DNA from 2 places in the Methyloversatilis discipulorum genome. Region 2 is predicted to be linked to the other one. Evidence: predicted binding sites of a transcription regulator. Region 2 holds the regulator's gene; the other holds the start of a gene.
The links. Region 2 encodes sigma-54, which starts transcription at its own class of promoters, with help from an activator protein. Its sites were predicted from a motif close to TGGCACNNTTCCTGCT; they were not measured.

Region 1: a site for sigma-54 is predicted at 4,070-4,085, ahead of pedF (cytochrome c-550 PedF). Genes of this name have one in related genera too.

What each region holds. Positions count from the first base shown of each region.
Region 1 covers NZ_AZUP01000001.1:1,274,297-1,282,051, reverse strand. The annotation lists gene METFAM1_RS0105830 (PQQ-dependent methanol/ethanol family dehydrogenase) at 1-1,543, shown strand, start outside; gene METFAM1_RS0105825 (sigma-54-dependent Fis family transcriptional regulator) at 1,937-3,904, opposite strand; gene pedF (cytochrome c-550 PedF) at 4,160-4,579, shown strand; gene METFAM1_RS0105815 (substrate-binding periplasmic protein) at 4,569-5,414, shown strand; gene METFAM1_RS0105810 (4Fe-4S dicluster domain-containing protein) at 5,605-6,075, shown strand; gene METFAM1_RS0105805 (aldehyde ferredoxin oxidoreductase family protein) at 6,094-7,755, shown strand, end outside.
Region 2 covers NZ_AZUP01000001.1:2,625,425-2,633,179, forward strand. The annotation lists gene recA (recombinase RecA) at 1-292, shown strand, start outside; gene recX (recombination regulator RecX) at 289-732, shown strand; gene lptB (LPS export ABC transporter ATP-binding protein) at 725-1,465, shown strand; gene METFAM1_RS0112270 (RNA polymerase factor sigma-54) at 1,486-2,928, shown strand; gene hpf (ribosome hibernation-promoting factor, HPF/YfiA family) at 2,992-3,312, shown strand; gene ptsN (PTS IIA-like nitrogen regulatory protein PtsN) at 3,435-3,923, shown strand; gene hprK (HPr(Ser) kinase/phosphatase) at 3,892-4,827, shown strand; gene METFAM1_RS0112290 (PsiF family protein) at 4,935-5,258, shown strand; gene METFAM1_RS0112295 (hypothetical protein) at 5,408-6,097, shown strand; gene METFAM1_RS0112300 (hypothetical protein) at 6,173-6,988, shown strand; gene METFAM1_RS0112305 (serine/threonine-protein kinase) at 7,019-7,755, shown strand, end outside.

The DNA.
Region 1 (7,755 bases), 1.4 Mb from region 2:
TCCGGTGTGGTCGTTCTCGTTCGGCGGCGAAAAGCAGCGCGGTCAGGAATCGCAGCCGCTCGTCGTCAATGGCAAGATGTTCGTTACGGGTTCCTACTCCCGCCTGTACGCACTCGATGCCAAGACCGGCGCCAAGCTGTGGCAATACGAGCACCGCCTGCCGGACGGCATCATGCCGTGCTGCGACGTGGTGAACCGCGGTGCCGCCGTGTATGACAACCTGGTCATCTTCAGCACGCTGGACGCACAACTGGTTGCTCTCGACCAGAACACCGGCAAGGTCGTCTGGAAGGAAAAGATCGACGACTACCAGGCTGGTTACTCCAATACCGCAGCTCCGATCATCGCCAAGGGCCTGATCCTGACCGGCGTGTCCGGTGGTGAGTTCGGCATCGTCGGCCGTGTCGAGGCGCGCGACGCCAAGACGGGCAAGATGGTGTGGAGCCGTCCGACCGTCGAAGGCCACATGGGCTACAAGTTCGATGCCGCCGGCAACAAGGTCGAAAACGGCATCAGCGGCACCACCAACGCCAGCTGGCAGGGCGACCTGTGGAAGACCGGTGGCGCGGCCACCTGGCTCGGCGGCTCCTACGACGCCAAGACCGGTCTGGCCTACTTCGGCACCGGCAACCCGGCCCCGTGGAACAGCCACCTGCGCCCCGGTGACAATCTGTACTCGTGCTCGACCGTCGCCATCGACGTCGCTACCGGCCAGATCAAGTGGCACTTCCAGGGCACGCCGAACGACGGCTGGGACTATGACGGCGTGAACGAATTCGTCACGTTCGACATGAACGGCAAGCGCATGGGCGGCAAGGCCGACCGTAACGGCTTCTTCTACGTTCTGGATGCCCAGACCGGCAAGTTCGAGCGCGGCTTCCCCTTCGTCAAGAAGATCACCTGGGCCAAGGGCCTGGACGCCAACGGCAAGCCGATCTTCGATCCGGCCAACCGCCCGGGCGACCCGTCCAAGGGCGCCGACGGCAAGAAGGGTGAAGTGGTGTTCTCCGCGCCGTCCTTCCTCGGTGGCAAGAACCAGATGCCGATGGCCTACAGCCCGGATACCGGCCTGTTCTACGTGCCGGCCAACGAGTGGGGCATGGAAATCTGGAACGAGCCGATCACCTACAAGAAGGGTGCTGCCTATCTGGGCGCCGGCTTCACCATCAAGACCATCGACGACAAGTACATCGGCGCGCTGCGTGCGGTCGATCCGAAGACTGGCAAGATCGTCTGGGAAGTCACCAACAACGCTCCGCTGTGGGGTGGTGTGATGACGACCAAGGGTGGCCTGGTGTTCTGGGGTACGCCTGAAGGTTTCCTGAAGGCCGCCGACGCGAAGACTGGCAAGGAAGTGTGGTCCTTCCAGACCGGTACCGGCGTCGTGGCGCCCCCGATCACCTGGGAACAGGACGGCGAGCAGTACATCGGCGTCGCCGCCGGCTGGGGTGGCGCTGTGCCGCTGTGGGGCGGGGACGTGGCCAAGAAGGTCAACTACCTGAACCAGGGTGGTTCGATGTGGGTGTTCAAGCTGCACAAGTAATGACATCGACGACCTGTGCTGGCATAGCGCTTGCATAAGTCGTACATCCCGGCGCCTCTGGGCGTCGGGATAAAGGAAACAAGCGGGCAGGTCGCGGCGGACTGGAGCGACGTACTGGAACTTCAGGCCGAGCCCGCTTCCGGTGGTGTGATCCATCCCCGGTTTCGCGGCCGTATCCGTTCCGTTACAGGCAGTTTCGGGGTGGTGTTGTTCTCTTCAGTTAGACATGGCTCTTTGGCCGGCTTACCCAAGCCGGCCATTTTTTTGCCTGTCCGAAACGGGTGCTGATGCACGTGCGGGAGCGATTCCCGCCCGCTGTACAGGTGGAACGTTACTGTACGAAGTGTTCAGTTCCGTGGCTGCCGTCCTGGCAGTGCGGTGGCCGGAGCCTGATCAGCCTTCCTTCAGCTTGCGATAGAGCGTGGTCCGGCTAATGCCCAACTCACGCGCAGTGGCGGCCACGTTCCCCTCGTTGCGCGACAGCGACTCGCGTATTGCGCGCAGCGTGAGGCTGTCGAGGTCGCACGGCGCCTGGGTGGCGACCGCACGGAACTCGGGCTCGCTCGGTGCGAACGTCGGCGCGCCGCCCAGTTCATCAATGAAGTCGTCCGGGAGATGGGTCTTGCGGATGCAGCCATCGTCGGCGGCCATGACGCCGGCGGTGCGCAACAGATTCGCCAGCTGGCGCATATTGCCCGGCCACGGATGCCGCTCGAACAGCGCGACTACTTCGTCGTCGATGCGCAGCCCCTGCGGAATGGATTCCTCGCTGGCGAGAATGCGATGCACCAGCGCACGCAGATCGCTGCGTTCGCGCAGCGGCGGCAGCATCACGGTGAGACCATTGAGGCGGTAGTAAAGGTCGGCGCGGAAGCTGCCCTGGGCGACCAGGTCGCGCAGCTTGCGGTGGGTCGCGCAGATGATGGACAGATCGACCGGTGTTGCGCGACCGCTACCCAGCGGCACCACGGTACGTTCCTGCAGCACGCGCAGCAGGCGCGCCTGCAGTGCCAGCGGCATGTCGCCGATTTCGTCGAGGAAGAGCGTGCCACCGTCCGCCTGCATGATGCGGCCCGGGTAGCCTTTGCGACGCGCACCGGTGAAAGCACCTTCCTCGTAGCCGAACAGCTCCGACTCGATCAGGCCGTCGGGGATGGCGGCGCAGTTCACGGCGACGAAGGTCTGGTCGCGGCGCGGGCCTTCGTCGTGAATGGCGCGCGCCAGCAGTTCCTTGCCAGTGCCGGTCTCACCCTGGATCAGTACCGGGATGTCCCGCCCGAGCACCCGACGGACCTTTTCGACGACCGCATCCATCTGTGCGTCGCCGGTGCTCAGCCGAGCCAGTCCGCGGTCCTTGGCGATCTGCACCCGACTGACCGACTGACCGGATTCCGGACGCTGCACGTCCATGCTGATCACACGGGCCGGCGGACGGCTCTGATTGCCTGCTTGCGGGCGACCGAACAGCGTGCGCCCGCCGAACAGACGCAGTTCGAGCATGTCGGTGCCGCGCAGCAGCGGGTCGTACAGCGCACCCAGCGGTTTGTCGAACATCGAACTGAAGGTGTGCGTCAGCAGTTCGGCGTGGCTGCGGCCGATCAGCCGACAGGCGCTGCGGTTGGCGGACAGCACGCGGCCGTCCTGATCGAAGGCGAGCAGGGCTTCGAATACGGTGCCTATCAGTTCCTGCTGGACATGACAGTGCAGCAGGAAACCGTCCGGGAAGGCGTGCGCGAACATCTGGTTCTCGATGGTCTGCACCGCCAGATTGATCAGCGCCAGGCTGTGATGCGACGGGTTGCGCGAATCCCCGGTGACGTCGAGTACGCCTAGCATGCGGCTGCACGGGTCGAAGATGGGCGAGGCCGAGCAGGTGAGGAAGTGGTTGGCCGAAAAGAAGTGCTGCGAACCGTGCACCGACACCGGCACCTTTTCCACCAGCGCCGTGCCGATAGCGTTGGTGCCCTTGCTTTCCTCCGACCATTCGACGCCGGGCGACAGCGCCACCTTGGAGGCGCGGTCGAGGAAGGTCTGGTCGCCGACCGAATGGATGATGAAACCGGACGCATTGGTCAGCACGATCATGCTGCCCGAGCGGGCGATCTGCGCGTACAGGCCGTTCATCACCGGCGCTGCGTGCTTGAGCAGCGACTCGTTGCGCTCGCGTTCGGTCAGCAGCAGGTCGCGCCGGGCTCTTTCGACTTCGCGGCTGTTCTTGTCGGCGTCGAGGCCGCGGCTGATGCAGCGGCTCCACGACGTTTCAATCAGTGCAGGCAGGACGCCTGCAGGCACTTCGCCAGCGCTGCGCATGATTTCGTGTGCCTGTTCGCTGCGCGCGATGTCGGCGGGGCTTGATTCCATGGTCTCCTCCGAGCCCGTTTCCGGGATGCACGGCCGGTTGTACCGGCTCTCACCTCCAGCAGGGAAGCAGCAGCTTGTGCCTGCACATCAACCCGCCGGACTGTCAGAGCGTTATAACTTGATTCGCTTCGAGACGCTACACCTGTCTCAAAATGGACATGAGCTTGGCACGATTCATGCAATCAGGCACACCCGCAAGCTGACTTGCAGCATATGAACATCCACGGAGGAGTTATGAAAGCAGGAGCCGCAACTTTGAAAACGACCGCCATCGTCACCGCATTGATCGCGCTGGGCAGCATGACCACGATGCGTGTCGAAGCTCACGGCGACGTCGTGCCGCAGGCCGTCGATGTGAGCACGCTGAAGGCGCTGGGCGCCGAGTGGCGCAAGGAGAATCCGTACCGCGGCGACAAGGAAGCGGTCCGCGTCGGCAGCTCCGCCTACAATCAGAACTGTGCGCGCTGTCACGGTCTGGAGGCCGTCAGCGGCGGCATTGCTCCGGATCTGCGCATGCTCCCGATCGACGCTGAAACCGACGACTACTTCATCAACACCGTGCGCCGCGGCCGCGTGCGCAACGGCGCCGTCTACATGCCGCCGTTCGAGGAAGCGCTGTCGCAGGAAGCCATGTGGGCCATTCGCGCCTATATCGAAACCCGTCATGAAGAGTGATTCTGCGTTGCAGCGGCGTCGTCTGCTGCTCGCCGGCGCGGGCCTCGCGCTGACCGGTTTGCCCGCATGGGCGGACGGCGACGAGGTCTGGGCCGGCGTCCGGAAGTCCGGCCTGCTGCGTGTCGCCTTCTACAAGGATTTCGCGCCGTTCTCGAACGAGGGCAAGGGTTCTGACGTCGACATCGCGGCCGCTCTGGCGGCGCGCATGGGACTGAAGATGTCGCCGATGTTCTTCGACGCCGACGAGAACATGGGCGACGACCTGCGCAATATGGTCTGGAAGGGCCACTACATGGGCTACGGCCCGGCCGACATGATGATGCACGCGCCGGTTGATCGCGAGTACATGGCGCGTCAGGACAAGGTGGAATTCATCGCGCCGTATCACCGCGAGCGCTATGCGGTCGCCTACGACAGGCGCCGTGTGGACAACCTCGAAACGATGGCGCCGTTCGAAAAGCTACCCTGTGGCGTGGTGGTCGATACGCTGCCCGACTCACTGATGCTGTCGGCCGACGGTGGGCGCTATCGCAGTCAGCTCAAGCATTACAAGACGCTGACCGACGCGATGGCCGCCTTGCGCTCGGGCGAGGTTGCCGGCGTGATGGCGCTGCAGGGTGAGCTCGAAGGCGCGGTCGCCGGCGACGCGAACTTCCCGGTCGGTCCGGCGCCGATCGCTCTGCTCAATACGCGTCAGTGGCCCGTCGGCATCGCCATCCGCAAGGGCGAGCAGCAGCTCGGCCGGGCCATCATGGAGGCGATGAACGCGCTGGTTGCTGACGGCGAGATCGAGCGCATCATGGCGCGACACAATATCAAGTGGCGTGCACCCTGAGTGTTCAGGTGTCCAGTTTATGGACACCTGAACACCTGCGTCGCAAATAACGATTTTTGAGACACGCGAAGCGCACAGACGCGAAAATCCGGGCGCTAAAATATGAAGTGTTTTTCATAGCGGGGCGGTTTTCCCGCGTAAACAGCCCGGCGACCCGTATCACGCCCAGAACGTGGAGGAGCGAATCAACATGCAGAAGTCCCTACACATCGATCCCTCGAAATGCACCAGCTGCCTGCAATGCGAAATGGCCTGTTCGTTCGAGAACTACGGTGTCTTCAACAACTCGCTGTCGCGCATCAAGGTGTTCGACTTCCACCACACCGGCGCCAAGGTTCCCTATACCTGTACGCAGTGCGATGAAGCTTGGTGCATGCACGCCTGTCCGGTCGAGGCGATCAAGCTGGACAAGACCAATGGCGCCAAGGTCGTGTTCGAGGACGTGTGCGTGGGCTGCAAGGTGTGCACGATCGCCTGTCCGTTCGGCACGGTGAATTACGTGGCTGAGACCGGCAAGGTGCAGAAGTGCGATCTGTGCGGCGGCAACCCGGCCTGTGCGGAAGCCTGTCCGACCGGTGCCATCACCTATGTGGACGCCAACTGGACCGGTCTGGACCGCATGCGCCAGTGGGCCGACAAGCTCGGCAACCAGCCCGCCTGATTTTCGGAGGAACACAAAATGGCATGGACCCGCAAAATCCTGCGCGTTAACCTGACCGACCGCACCTGTAAGAGCGAGCCTCTGAACATGCAGTGGGCTCAGGACTATCTCGGCCAGCGTGGTCTGGCGACGAAGTATCTGGTGTCGGAAATCGATCCCAAGGTCGATCCGCTGTCGCCGGACAACAAGATCATCTGGGCGACCGGTCCGCTGACCGGCACCATGGCCTCGACCGGTGGCCGCTATTCGGTCGTCACCAAGGGCCCGCTGACCGGCGCCATCGCCTGTTCGAACTCCGGTGGTTACTTTGGCGCCGAGCTGAAGTTCGCCGGCTGGGACATGGTCATCATCGAAGGCCGCGCGTCGAGCCCGGTCTATCTGTCGATCGAGAACGACAAGGTCGAAATCCGCGACGCGTCCCATCTGTGGGGCAAGACCGTCTGGGAAACCGAAGAGGCGATCAAGGCGGCTCACCAGGATCCGCAGGTGCGCGTGTCCTGTATCGGGCGTACCGGCGAAGCCGGCGTGCTCTATGCAGCTATCGTGAACGACCTGCACCGCGCAGCCGGCCGCTCCGGCGTCGGCGCGGTCGCCGGCTCGAAGAACCTGAAGGCACTCGTGGTGCGTGGCACCCTCGGCGTTGGCAATCTGGCCAACCCGAAGGAATTCATGAAGGTCACCTTCGAGAAGAAGAAGATCCTCAAGGAAAACGCGGTCACCGGTCAGGGCCTGCCGACCTACGGCACCCAGGTGCTGATGAACGTGATCAACGAGATCGGCGCCATGCCGACCCGCAATCACAAGGACGTGCAGTTCGAGGGCGCGCGCAAGATTTCCGCCGAAGCGATGCACGAGCCGCGCGAATCCGACGGCAAGGCACAGCTGGTGAACAACCAGGGCTGTTTCGGCTGCACCATCGCCTGTGGTCGCATTTCGAAGATCGATCAGACCCACTACACCGTGGTGAACAGCCCGAAGTACTGGGGCGCCTCCGGCGGCCTCGAATACGAAGCGGCGTGGTCGCTGGGCTGTGCCAACGGTGTCGATGACATCGAGGCGCTGCAGTACGCCAACATGCTGTGCAACGAAGACGGCTTCGATCCGATTTCCTTTGGCGCCACCATCGGTGCGGTGATGGAACTGTACGAAATGGGTGTGCTCACCAAGGAAGAGATCGGCATCGAGGCACCGTTCGGCTCCGCGCGTGCGCTCACCTTCCTGGCCGAACAGACGGCCCGTGGCGAAGGCTTCGGCAAGATCGTCGGTCTCGGTTCCAAGCGCCTGTGCGAGAAGTACGGCCACCCTGAGCTGTCGATGTCGGTCAAGGGTCAGGAATTCCCGGCCTACGATGCGCGCGGCGTGCAGGGCATGGGCCTGACCTATGCGACTTCGAATCGCGGCGCCTGCCACCTGCGTTCCTACACGATTTCCTCGGAAGTGCTGGGTATCCCGGTCAAGACCGATCCGCACACCACCGAAGGCAAGCCGGCACTGGTCAAGGCCTTCCAGGACGCCACCGCGGTGGTCGATTCGTCCGGCCTGTGCGTGTTCACGACCTTCGCCTGGGCACTGTCGGACATCCAGCCGCAACTGCAGGCTGCCTGCGAAGGCGACTGGTCGATGGAGAAGCTGGACCTGATGGGCGAGCGCATCTGGAACATGGAGCGTCAGTTCAACAAC
Region 2 (7,755 bases):
GAACAAGGTGGCGCCGCCGTTCAAGCAGGCCGAATTCGACATCCTGTACGGCGAGGGCATTTCGCGCGAAGGCGAAATCATCGAACTGGGCGTGCTGCACAAGTTCGTCGAGAAGTCCGGCGCCTGGTATTCCTACAGCGGCGACCGCATCGGCCAGGGCAAGGACAATGTGCGCGAATTCCTGCGCGCCAATCCGGCGATGGCCCGCGAAATCGAGAACAAGGTGCGTGTCGCCTGCGGCATGCCCGAACTGGCGGTGATCGCGCCGGACAGCAAGGCGGACGCCGCGTGAACGCCGCGCTGCGCGAGAAGGCTTTGCGCCTGCTCGCGCGGCGCGACCACAGCCGGGCGGAACTGGCGCGCAAGCTGCGCGAGGACGGCGACGAGGACGAGATTGCCGCCCTGCTCGTCCGTTTCGAGGAGTGCGGGCTGCTGTCCGATAGCCGTTTCGCCGGGCAGTTCGTAACCTCACGCGCGGCGCGCTTCGGCACGCGCCGGCTGCAGTACGACCTGAAACAGCGCGGCGTGGCCGAGGCCGACGTCGCGGATGCGCTGGCCAGCGTCGGCGACGACGAGGCGGTCCGCGCCCGTGCCGTGTGGGCCCGCAAGTTCGACGCCCGCCCGTCGGATGCCAAAAGCTGGGCGAAACAGGCAAGATTTTTGCAATCTCGCGGTTTTTCCGCCGATAGCATTCACAAGGTATTGCGCGAACAACCCGAACAAGATGAGTGATTCCCGGACTGTCAGCCGGCTCAAGGTCGAACGGCTGCGCAAAAAGTACAAGTCGCGCCCGGTGGTGAAGGACGTGTCCTTCGAGGTCGGCAGTGGCGAGGTGATCGGACTGCTGGGCCCGAACGGCGCCGGCAAGACCACCTGTTTCTACATGATCGTCGGCCTGGTCAGCGCCGACGGCGGCGAGATCCATCTCGACGGCGAGCGGCTCACCCACCTGCCCATCCACCGGCGGGCGCTCGAGGGGCTGTCCTACCTGCCGCAGGAGAATTCGGTGTTCCGCAAGCTGGACGTCGAGGAGAACATCCTCGCCATCCTCGAGCTGAACGAGAAGGATGCGACCCGGCGCGCCGCGCGGCTGGACGAGCTGCTGGAAGAGCTGGGCATCGGCCACCTGCGCAAGAGCCCGGCCGCGGCGCTGTCGGGCGGCGAGCGTCGCCGCGTCGAGATCGCCCGCGCGCTGGCGACGTCGCCGCGCTTCATCCTGCTCGACGAACCATTCGCCGGCGTGGACCCGATCGCCGTCATCGACATCCAGAAAACCATCCGTTTCCTGAAGGAGCGCGGCATCGGCGTACTGATCACCGACCACAACGTGCGCGAGACACTGGGCATCTGCGATCGCGCCTACATCATCAACGCCGGTGAGGTACTGGCGAGCGGCCGGCCTGAAGAAATCGTGTATAACGAGAGCGTCAGGAAGGTCTATCTCGGCGAACACTTCCGCCTCTAGACCGCCGAAATTTGCACACCATGAAGCAGTCGCTGCAACTCAAACTTTCCCAGCATCTTGCGCTCACGCCGCAACTGCAGCAGTCCATCCGGCTGCTGCAGCTGTCGACCATCGAGTTCAACCAGGAGATCGAACGCTTCCTGGACGAGAACCCGATGCTCGAGCGCGACGACAGCGAGCCGGTCGCGAACTACCAGCCGCCGCAGGACAGCATGGGCGAGACGCGCGACAGCACGCCGCAGGAGAGCGCGGACGCCCAGCAGGAGGAGCAGCGCGCCCAGGAGAGCGCCAGCAGCGCCGACATGGACGACTGGTCCGGCGAAAGCGGCAGCTACGGCTCACGCAGCGGCGGCGACGACGAGGACGGCGACTACCAGGACGTACAGGCCGCCGGTACCTCGCTGCGCGACCACCTGTGTGGTCAGCTTGCGCTGTCGCAGATGAGCGAGCGCGACCGCTACCTGATCCGCCTGCTGATCGAGGCGCTGGACGACGACGGCTACCTGAACCAGGAACTGACCGAACTGGTCGAGCTGCTGCCGGAAGAAGCCGACATCGACCTCGACGACCTGTCGATCGCGCTGCGCCAGCTGCAGAACTTCGACCCGGTTGGCGTCGGTGCCCGCGACCCGCGCGAATGCCTGCTGCTGCAGCTCAATGCGCTGCCCACCGACGAAGTGTCGACACTGGCTCGCACCATCATCGACCAGCACATCGACCTGCTGGCCGCGCGTGACTTCGCCAAGATCCGCCGCGCCGTCGGCTGCGACGAAGAGCTTCTGCGCGCCGCGCAGACACTCATCCGCTCGCTGAACCCGCGCCCGGGCGCGCAGTTCGCACCGATCGACGCGCGCTACATCGTGCCCGACGTGGTGGTACGCAAGGTGCGCGGTCAATGGACGGCCCTGCTCAACCCGGACGCGATGCCGCGGCTGCGCATCAACCGTCTGTACGCCGAAATCCTGCAGGGCCAGCGCGGCAGCGGCCTGTCCGGTCAGCTGCAGGAAGCCAAGTGGCTGATCAAGAACGTGCAGCAGCGCTTCGACACCATCCTGCGCGTGTCGCAGGCCATCGTCGAACGGCAGCGCCAGTTCTTCGAGTTCGGCGAGGTGGCGATGCGACCGCTGACGCTGCGCGAGATCGCCGAAACGCTCGAATTGCACGAATCCACCATTTCGCGTGTCACCTCGCAGAAGTACATGGCGACGACACGCGGCCTGTTCGAACTGAAGTATTTCTTCGGAAGCCATGTGGCGACCGAAAGTGGCGGGGCCTGTTCGGCCACCGCGATCCGCGCGCTCATCCGCCAGTTGGTGGGCGCCGAGGATGCCAAGCGTCCGCTGTCGGACTCGCGCATCGCGGAGATACTGGGCCAGCAGGGCATCGTCGTTGCGCGGCGCACCATCGCCAAGTACCGTGAGTCCCTGAACATCCCGCCGGTCAGCGTGCGCAAGGCGATCTGAGACGGATCACATCGACCGACCCGATCGCCACGCATTTTTCGTCCCGTAACGAAAGGAGGCAGCATGAACCTCACCATCACCGGCCATCACCTCGAAGTCACCCCGGCCATCCGCGAATACGTCGAAACGAAACTCGACCGCGTGATCCGCCATTTCGACCACGTGACCAGCGTTTCCGTCATCCTGTCGGTGGAAAAGCTGCGACAGAAGGCGGAAGTTACGCTGCACGTCCGCGGCAAGGACATCTTCGTGGAAGCCGAAAGCGAGGACATGTACGCGACGCTCGACAACCTGATCGACAAGCTCGATCGCCAGGTGCTCAAGCACAAGGAGAAGTCCGGCGAACACACCCGTGAAGCACTGAAGCACCAGGCGGCAGAATGAAACGATTGCCCGCTGCCAGGGGCGTATAATCCGCGGCCTTGTTGCAGTGCAATCAACTTTTCCGGCGCGGCGACCGTTAACCTCGGTACCGCGCCCGCCGCGTGTTCGGAGTAGCCCCTGACATGACGCTTATCGCAAAGCTGTTGCCCATTTCGAACATCTGCCTCGGCCTCGACGCCAGCAGCAAGAAGCGTGTGTTCGAACAAGCCGGCCTGCTTTTCGAAAACAACCAGGGCATCGCCCGCAGCCAGGTGTTCGACAGCCTGTTCGCGCGCGAAAAGCTCGGTTCGACCGGCCTCGGCCAGGGTGTGGCCATTCCGCATGGCCGCATCAAGGGCCTGAAGGAAGCCATCGGCGGCTTCGTGCGACTGGAAAACCCGGTTGCCTTCGACGCGCCGGACGGCCGCCCGGTCAATCTCCTGTTCGTGCTGCTGGTCCCGGAGCAGGCGACCGAACTGCATCTGCAGATCCTGTCCGAGCTGGCGCAGATGTTTGCCGACAAGGCCTTCCGCGAACAGCTGATGCAGGCCGCCGACGTACCCGCCATCCACACCCTGTTCACAGCCTGGCAGCCCGCGCATGCGGAAACTCAGCGTCGCGCGGCTGTTTGAGGACAATCGCGACCGGCTGCGCCTGCAATGGCAGTGCGGCAGTGGTGAAACGCTGATCGTCGCCGACCAGATCGGTCTGTCACCGGCCGACCTCGTCGGCCACCTGAACACCATCCACACCCGACGCATACAGGTCGTCGGCGTGCCGGAAATCCTGTGGGCCGAAAGCGTCTCGACACGCAAGGTCGAAGACATCGTCGATACCCTGCTCGACGCCCGTCCGCCCGCCTTCATCGTTGCCGACGGTGCCGATCCGCCGCCCACCATCCGCAGCGGCTGCGCCAGCCGCGGCATCCCGCTGATGACCACGCAGCGCAGCGCTGCCTCGGTGATCGACCAGCTGCGCGCCTATCTGGCGCGCGAACTGGCGGACCAGACCACGCTGCACGGCGTGTCGATGGACGTGCTGGGCATGGGTGTGCTGATCACCGGTGACTCCGGCGTCGGCAAGAGCGAACTGGCGCTGGAACTGATTTCGCGCGGTCACGGCCTGGTGGCCGACGACTGCGTCGACATTTCGCGCATCGCACCCAATGTGCTCGAAGGACGCTGCCCGGAACTGCTGAAGGATTTCCTCGAAGTGCGCGGGCTGGGCGTACTGAACATCCGCACCGTATTCGGCGAAACCGCCTGTCGGCGCAAGATGAAGCTGCAACTGGTGGTGCATCTGCAGAAGCAGGTGACCGGCCTGCCCGAAGCCACGCGCATGCCGCTGGACAACGAGGTGATGGACATCCTCGGCGTGAAGATACGCAAGGTGGTCATTCCGGTTGCAGCTGGCCGCAACCTGGCGGTGCTGGTCGAGGCCGCCGTGCGTACCACGATACTGAGTTTCCGCGGCATCGATTCGACGCTCGAATTCGTCGAACGCCAGCGCCGCGCCCTCGGCGGGGAGGATGGCTGACCCGGCGACTGTACATGATGATGACATATGCATAACATGCACGACGGCAGCCCGCCCGGGCCGCCGCCGGTATTGTCATTTCATGCTGCACAGCCAGGAGCTCAGTCATGCCGAATACCCGCCTTACGCTCAGCTGCACACTCGTCAGCATCACCCTGCTCGCCTCCTTCCCGCATGCCGCCGTCGCCGGCCCACAGCAGGACAGGATGCGTGCCTGCAACAAGGAGGCGAAGGAAAAGTCGCTGAAGGGCGACGAGCGCAAGTCCTTCATGAGCAGCTGCCTGTCGTCCGGAAAGAGCGAGGCGACGACCACTGCAGACGCATCCGACGATGCTGCAGCGCGCAAGAAGCAGTGTCGCGCCGAAGCCAGCGCCAAATCGCTGAAGGGTGACGAGCGCAAGGCCTTCATCAGCGAGTGCTCGAAGACCTGAACGCGGCAGCATCGGCCCGCCCGCGGTGGCGGGTCGCACCTGCTTTCGTGCGCTATGCAACAAGACGTCCCCGAAAGGCGCGCCGGGCCTGCCGGACAGGCAAAAACCTTTTGGTATAGTCGATCGTCTTCGAACGTCGGAGCTGCCCGATGTTGCGCGACCGATTCCTGCGCCCCGCACTGCTTGCCACCGCCCTCGCCATCGCGGCCCCCGGCGTCCTTGCCTTCAGTTTCTCCGAGGACGCGAAGAAGGACGCCGCCGCGGACGAGGAAGCCCGTGCCGCCGCTGCCGCGCACGTGCTGTCGCTGCCGCCGGCCTGCCTTGACGAACTGCGGCGCCGGAAGATCATGATCGTGATGGGCGAGCGCACCGGCGAAGGGGTCACTGCCGAGCAGGCCCGTTTCAGCCCGCACTTCAACTCGATCAACAAGCGCCTGCTCAAGCACGGCATCCGCACCTATTCCCAGCAGGAAATCCGCGCGCAGATCGCGCAGGCCGAGGTCGATGCCTATTTCCGCAACGACCCGGACGCAGCGCTCGCGGCGTCGAAGAAGATGGGCGCACAACTGGTGATGCGCGGCACGATCGACTCCCGTTCGACGATCAATCCTGTGCTGCGCATTCCCGAGGTCTATGTTTCGATTGCGTACGTACTGATGACCCCCGGCGGAAAGATGATTTCCGAAGCCAGCGCGAAAGCCGAATCGTATTCCGGCAGCGACACGCTCGGCATGGCCAGCACGCTGATCGAGGAACAGGCCGACGCCGTCGTCAGTTCGCTGCTCGGCGGCTACTGCGCGGCCAATCCGCCCGCAAGCGGCAAGAAGAAAAGCAAATAGGCACCGCGCGGCCCGACCGCGCGGACACATAACGGGGCGCAGGCGTCCCAGCAATCTTCAGAGAAAGGGACCTCCATGAACATCACCTTGCATCGCGCACTGAAATCCGCGGCATTCGCCGCCGCCGTCGGCAGCCTGCTGCCGCTCGCGTACGCCCAGCCCACCTTCGAAAGCGCTTCGCCGACCGCTGGCGACAGCGTGTCGCAGAAGGCCAACGAGAGCGCCGACAAGGCGATGTACAAGGCTGTCGAATACAGCAACAAGAACAAGCCGGGCCCCACGGTGGTCGTCGTGCCGGGCGAGATCAAGAGCAACAACGCGACGTTCACGCAGAAGTTCGCGTCGAACAACATCGCTGATTTCGGCGAACTGGAACTGTCGCAGGCCAACTTCAAGGTGCTCGAACGTTCGGACATGGGTCCGCTGCTGAACGAGTTCCAGCTCGCCTACTCGATGGGCGACCCCGGCTCCGCGCGCAAGATGCTGCAGAAGGGCAAGTTCAAGACGACCAAGTACGTGGTCAAGTTCGACATCCTGAAGGCCGAGCAGGTCGCCGCCGCGAAGGAGGGCGTCAGCGGCCGCACGCTCGGCAACATCATCGGCATCCTCGGCGGCAGCCGCGGCAGCTACGCCGCCGGCGAGGCGGTCGGCTCGGTCGAGACGGGTGCCGCCGCCGGCGTCTGGATCATCGGCATGCGCTACAAGATCATGGACGCCAACACCACCGAACAGCTGGCGCAGGGCTATACCGAAGAAAAAATGGAAGTGGGCGCCAAGGGCTCGTCCATCCTCGGCGTATCCAGCAGCCAGGAAGGCGGCATCACGCTCGACGGCATGGTGCAGCGTCTGGTGCAGAAGTCGGTCTGGGAAATCGACGCCAAGTACAAGTAATTCCCCGCCAACGCCGCCGGAGCACGCCTCGTGAGCATTCCCGCAAAGCTGGGCAAGTACGACATCCTGCGCGAACTGGGCCAGGGCGCGATGGGCATTGTCTATGAGGGGCGTGACCCGGTGATCGATCGCCGGGTCGCCATCAAGACGCTCAAGCGCGAACAGCTGGAGCGCAGCGAGGCGGACGAGGTGATCGCCCGCTTCAAGCGCGAGGCACAGGCGGCCGGCCGGCTCAACCACCCGAACGTGGTGGCAATCTACGAGTATGGCGAAGAAGCGGACGGTACCGCCTTCATCGCGATGGAATTCGTGCAGGGACGCGAACTGAAGGATGCCTTCGACTCCGACGAGCGCATTCCTCTGCAGATGGTCGGCCGCGTCATGGACCAGCTGCTCGACGCGCTTGAGCACGCCCATCGCAACGGCGTCACGCACCGCGACATCAAGCCGGCCAACATCATCCTGCTCGCCGACGGCACGGTGAAGGTGGCCGACTTCGGCGTGGCCCGCATCGAATCGTCGAACCTGACCCAGGCCGGCACCGTGATGGGCACGCCGTCCTACATGTCGCCGGAACAGTTCATGGGGCAGACGGTGGACGGGCGCAGCGACCTGTTTTCGGCCGGCGTCGTGCTGTACCAGTTGCTGACTGGCGAGAAGCCCTTCACCGGCGCGCTCACCACCATCATGCACAAGGTGCTGAAGGAAGATCCGCCCTGGCCGTCGGTGCTCAACGTCCATGTGTCGCCGCGCATTGACGCGGTGGT